One region of the Xenorhabdus aichiensis genome, then DNA from elsewhere that is predicted to be linked to it. Evidence: predicted binding sites of a transcription regulator. Region 1 holds the regulator's gene; the other holds the start of a gene.
What was found. Region 1 encodes LexA, which represses DNA repair genes until DNA is damaged. Its sites were predicted from a motif close to TNCTGTATGTACATACAGNA; they were not measured.

Region 1 (3,210 bases):
TTACTGCGCGTCTCATCGGCAATGGCTTTCTCAATGGCTTTGGATGTCAGCAGCTTGTTGAACAGATCCTGTCTGGCGGGCAAACGTGGCCCTACCGCAGCCAAACGCTGACGGGAATAGTGTATCCGTGCAACGCGGGCAAGTTTATTGGCAATGATATCATCCGTGCCATGATCATTGGCCATGCTGAGTAATGAAACGGGTGTGGAAAAACGCACAAAACTATCCCGTCCAAGCCACAGAATCGCAAAAAACTTTTGCACACCGTTTAGTAAACGCAGCTGTGGCGCTGTATTTCCTTCTTGCCCTTCGCGTCCAGGGGAGCGGCCGAACATCACAGAAACAGGCACCATCTGAATATCCAAATCGGGATTATTGCGATGCAGATCCAGATAAGAATGAAAAATCTTCACGGATTCATGTTTAGGTGCATAGCAACGGAACACACGTGGGCCATCATCAATAAAGACATAGCTTGGAAGCAGGGTGTCACCTATTTCCAAAGGATTCAACGGATCCGGCAGATCTTGCGCCAAGCATTGTTGACGCAGGGTCAATAAGTCTGTTTTTGAGTGATACGGCAGCACATACAAAATAGGCCGTGTCGTATCAAGGCTCAGTTCTGCAATGGGATCCGTGGGGATAAGTTTACTTTTTACTAAGAATTTTAATGGAAAATTCAACAACTTATAATATATTTTACGCCAACTTGACATAACAACTTTAAGCCTCTTGTTAGCAACGCGTCGCAAGCATACCAGAAACAGATTTTGAGATCTGTGGAAATAAGACAATAATAGGAGCTAAAAGTTATATGACCTTACAAATATTATGCTAATTGAAGAAAATTTTTTATGGCAAATCAATCAACAGGTTTGATTCGTATCATTAAAGCGGCAGGATACTCGGCGAAAGGTATTAGGGCTACGTGGCAAAATGAAGCGGCATTTCGGCAGGAAGTCATTGTAGCCATATTAGCGATCATCATTGCATTTTCCCTTGATTTTGGCACGTCCGAGAGGCTTTTGCTCATCGGTTCAGTCATGCTGGTGGTCATTGTGGAAATCCTCAATAGCGCCATTGAGGCTGTAGTTGATCGCATTGGCAGTGAATACCATGAATTATCGGGCAGGGCGAAAGACATGGGATCAGCTGCGGTATTTCTGACAATGATTCTGGCGTTGTTTATCTGGGGAATGATCCTTTGGTCGTATTTTATGCACTGATATGACATGGTTTTCGTCAATACACATTCTTTAGCGGCTTTTACGGGCTGGCAGGTTCCCAATTCGATTTTACCTGTATATACTCACAGTTTGACTGTATAAACAAACAGGGGGCGAAATGAAAGCATTAACTGCCAGACAGCAGCAAGTTTATGACTTGGTGCGTGACCATATTTCGCAAACGGGTATGCCACCAACACGTGCTGAAATCGCAGCGCGTCTTGGTTTTCGTTCACCTAACGCGGCAGAAGAGCATTTAAAAGCATTGGCGCGCAAAGGGGTGATAGAGATTATCTCTGGTGCATCCAGAGGTCTCCGTTTGCTTCTTGAAGAAGAAGGGTCGGCGGGATTACCGCTGATTGGTCGTGTTGCTGCTGGCGAACCATTGCTGGCTCAGGAACATATCGAGAGTCATTACAAAGTTGATCCTGCATTATTCAAACCAAATGCTAATTTCCTGTTGCGTGTCAGCGGGATGTCCATGAAAGACATCGGTATTATGGATGGGGATTTACTTGCTGTTCATAAAACACAGGATGTTCATAACGGCCAAATCATCGTGGCGCGAATTGAAGATGAAGTAACAGTAAAACGTTTTAGACAAATAGGAAACAGAATTGAACTGATTGCTGAAAATCCGGAATTCGAGCCTATCGTTGTGGATTTAAGTGAGCAGAGTTTTACCATTGAAGGATTGGCAGTTGGTATTATTCGTAACGGGGATTGGATCTGATTGTAAAAGCGGATAATTGCACTTTGCCATTCTGGGGCGGTCATTTTTCGTAGTACCCGTTCAATAAAAGTTTTACGGGAGTTTGAAAATAAATGTGTTTATCGGCCATGACCGCCTCAATCAAACTTAAGGCTATTTTGCCTTATTTCTTTTTATTCTCTTCAGTCTTGTGATTATGCTGACATGTATCGCGTTCTGTACAGGAATCGATTTCATGGCAAGGGGAACACAAACCGTGGACTTCAATCACGCTGTGTCGTAAATGAAACCCTACGCCTTGAGCTAACTGCTGAATAGCGGATTCAATATCCTTGGCATCCCGCTCGGTAACGGAACCACAATTCTCACAGATAAACATGGCTGACGTATGGCTGGGTTCCTCAAAATGATGGCAAATCACATAACTATTTGTGGATTCTATTTTGTGGACAAAACCTTGTTCAAGCAAAAATTCCAGCCCACGATAGACCGTTGGCGGTTTTGCCTGTGGCTCGACTTCACGTAGCAGATCCAATAAATCATAGGCGCTGATTGCGCCTGGCTGCGTTGAGATTAAACGCAGAATTTCAAGGCGTTGAGGTGTTAAACGCACTCCTCGTGATAGGCAGATTGTCTTAGCCTGTGTCAGTAATTTTTTTGGATTGATAGTTTTCATTACACCTTTCACACCCAGCATGATGCCAATAGTTGTAATATTATCATGTTTTTCAGTCTGGAAGTGGAATCCAGGCAGACGGCTACGGCGCTGATGGTTAAACGCGTCAGTGAAAAGGTGACTAACTATTCTGCTGTTACGCAATACTTTGTTTACTGGAGAATGGCTATTCAGGATAAAAATAAAAATTAATCGGTAGATAAGAACGATAGAATATGCTGAAAACAAAATTTTAATTCTTTGGCGGTAGAAAAAAGCATGTATGGTGGTAATAGCAGCTTCTTTTAAAAGCCGCTATTTTGTAAGGGGAATTAACGCAATTGTTATTTAGTGAAGATGTCTTTAAAGGGATTCCAGCCATCATCGCCTTTTATTTCTTTTAAATAATAGGCATAGTTCGCTGTAAAACCCCACATAATATATGTTAGCGGCATTGTTCCATATATTAGGGTTTCAGATATTGATGTAACGCCTATAGCTAATAAAATGGAAAAAATGAATAAGCTCAAACCTTTTTTCCATAATCCTATAGCTAAGAAATAAAAAATGCCAAAGATAAAGGCAAGCCAATTTATATTTATCAGAATTCGTTTTTT
Region 2 (3,210 bases), on a different contig from region 1:
GTTTATGATAATGATTTCATCAAAATAACCGTGTCCATCCGGGAGACACAGTCCGTCTATATCTTGTACTGTAGTTTCCTGCAAGCTCCACTTCCCTGAAGGGGTAACAGACGTGATTGATGAGATGAAAATGACCTTTGCACCATCTAACTTTGCTGCTCTTAACCCAGTTAATGCATTACTTATTCCCGGACCCGCTGTAGCAAAAGCTACGGCGGGAACCTGATGACACAAACTGAATTCAGATGCAGAAAAGGTTCCTCCCGACTCATGCCTACAGTGAAATATTTTTATTTTTTCTGATTCCGTGAATGCCTGCCATATAGGTGCAATAAACCCACCGGAAACCCCAAATGCCGCTTTAACCTCACAATCCTCAAGCAATTTAACTAAAGTTTTCGCAATATTAACTGACATGCTATATTTCGTCCTTTTTTTAAGAATAAAGCGTATTAGCTATCCCAATAAAAAATAAATTCATGATACTAATCGCTATCATTAACGTTCATTTATAGCATGCAATAGAAATCTAAGTATGCACACTAAAACAACCTCACTATTTAAATTCATAATGAGATAGTTACATAATTATAATAATAACCAAAATTTCAATATATAATTAAAATATAATCCATTCAGATATAATTTTCATAATGACACTCGATTTTTCATAATAACCACTCATATATTATTTATTAGTCATATTACATTTAACTCAGACAAATACAAAATTATCAGTATGTTTATTTTTAAGAATAATTTAAGATATTTTGTAAAGCATAGACTATTATCTGAATCGGCCTCTTCTATTGTAGTTATTATTAGATCATGATACGCAGATAGGGCACACCTTATAACTTACCTATTGCAAATATTTATTTTTTTCTCCTGAATCCATGGAGTCCGTTGACAGTCAATACCTATATTTTGATCACCACGATTTACCCATGAATTTAAGAAAAGGGCAATAATTTGTCATGGGGAAGTTTCAACCACCATCCACATGACGCCCTCTCTACGCAGGAGGGGGGTCAGTTAAGAATAAAAAAACCCAGCATTTACGCTGGGTTAAATCTGATTAACTATTCTATTTTGACACTTTTAGAATATATGTGATTTAAAAAGGAATATCATCATCAAAGTCCATTGGCGGCTCGTTACTCTGTGGAGCTGGAGACTGTGCCGGACGAGATGGAGATGGAGATGGTTGACCACCACCACTGAATTGCTGAGAAGCCTGTGGCTGCTGAGGCTGTCCCCAATTACCGCCTTGCGCTGGAGCATCTTGTGACGCGCCGCCGCGACCACCCAGCATCTGCATTGAGCCACCAATATTTACCACAACTTCAGTAGTGTAACGTTCTTGACCGCCCTGATCCTGCCATTTGCGAGTCTGCAAAGAGCCTTCGATATAAACCTGAGAGCCTTTGCGCAGATACTCACCAGCAACTTCTGCCAGTTTGCCGAAGATCACCACGCGGTGCCACTCGGTTTTCTCTCTCATCTCACCGGTTTGCTTGTCACGCCAGCTCTCAGACGTTGCTAGAGTAATGTTGGCGACTGCACCGCCATTCGGCATATAGCGAACTTCCGGGTCCTGCCCCAAATTACCCACTAAAATAACTTTGTTTACGCCTCTGCTGGCCATTGGGAATACTCCTGATGAAATGAATTTTGCTAAAAATGGATTTCTCTAATTATAAGCAAAGTAGTTTACCATGCGAGGACTAAGTTTAAACATAGACCCGTTATATTATACTTTGCGAAGTTTATCGTACTTTACACTGTAATGGTTGCAGCATGAATATCCATCTAGCACTGTATATCCATTCAGCAATATTTGTGCAATAATAACGCGTTTATTTGTTACACACCATCAATTATCTGGGAAGTCGTACATGGATAACATCGAAGTTCGGGGCGCCCGCACCCATAATCTCAAGAATATCAATCTGATAATTCCCCGTGACAAACTGATAGTCATTACAGGGCTATCTGGCTCCGGTAAGTCGTCCCTGGCTTTCGATACATTATATGCAGAAGGTCAACGTCGTTATGTGGAATCACTCTCTGCCTATGCCCGCCAGTTTTTGTCTCTAATGGAAAAACCGGATGTTGATCATATCGAAGGCCTCTCTCCCGCCATTTCCATTGAACAGAAATCGACTTCCCATAACCCGCGTTCAACTGTCGGGACGATTACCGAAATTCACGATTATCTCCGCCTGCTGTTTGCACGCGTAGGTGAACCGCGTTGCCCCGATCATGATATTACGCTGGCTGCTCAAACTATCAGCCAAATGGTGGATAATGTGCTGGTATTACCGGAAGGCCAGCGTCTGATGCTACTGGCTCCTGTCGTCAAAGAACGCAAAGGGGAGCACACCAAGCTGCTGGACAACCTTGCCGCACAAGGTTACATCCGCGCCCGTATTGATGGAGAAGTGTGTGACCTGTCTGACCCACCAAAACTTGAATTACAAAAAAAACACACTATTGAAGTGGTCGTCGATCGCTTCAAAGTCCGTGCTGATCTGGCTCAACGACTGGCGGAATCATTCGAAACCGCGTTAGAACTTTCCGGCGGAACGGCTGTCATTGCCAATATGGATGACGAGCAGGCTGAGGAGTTAATCTTCTCCGCTAATTTTGCCTGTTCCATCTGTGGTTACAGTATGAGCGAACTGGAGCCGCGCCTGTTTTCCTTCAACAATCCCGCGGGCGCCTGCCCTACTTGTGACGGTTTGGGCGTTCAGCAATTTTTCGATCCTGAGCGTGTTATCCAGAATGGCGATATTTCTCTCGCGGGTGGTGCGATCCGAGGTTGGGATCGCCGTAATTTCTATTACTTCCAGATGCTTAAGTCATTGTCAGACCACTATAAATTTGATATCGAAGTTCCATTCAATGACTTAGACCCAGCCATCAGAAAAACAGTTTTATACGGTTCAGACAAAGAATCCATCGAGTTCAAATACACCAATGATCGGGGCGATACCACGGTTCGCCATCATCCGTTTGAAGGTGTGTTGCACAATATGGAGCGCCGCTATAAAGAGACAGAATCCACCGCAGTGCGGGAAGAGCTGGCAAAATATATCAGTAACCGTTCCTGCATCTCCTGTGACGGAACCCGGCTGCGCAAAGAAGCGCGTTATGTCTTTATCGAAAACACCACACTGCCGCAAATCTCCGAGTTCAGCATCGGTC

Region 2: a site for LexA is predicted at 1,817-1,836, ahead of uvrA (excinuclease ABC subunit UvrA). Genes of this name have one in related genera too.

What each region holds. Positions count from the first base shown of each region.
Region 1 is NZ_JAQRFO010000051.1:11,812-15,021, reverse strand. Features, by position in the region: gene plsB (glycerol-3-phosphate 1-O-acyltransferase PlsB) at 1-716, opposite strand, end outside; gene PSI22_RS17635 (diacylglycerol kinase) at 855-1,226, shown strand; gene lexA (transcriptional repressor LexA) at 1,345-1,959, shown strand; gene zur (zinc uptake transcriptional repressor Zur) at 2,102-2,614, opposite strand; gene PSI22_RS17620 (DUF2628 domain-containing protein) at 2,938-3,210, opposite strand, start outside.
Region 2 is NZ_JAQRFO010000029.1:44,481-47,690, forward strand. Features, by position in the region: gene PSI22_RS13615 (thiamine pyrophosphate-binding protein) at 1-417, opposite strand, end outside; gene PSI22_RS13620 (single-stranded DNA-binding protein) at 1,118-1,648, opposite strand; gene uvrA (excinuclease ABC subunit UvrA) at 1,899-3,210, shown strand, end outside.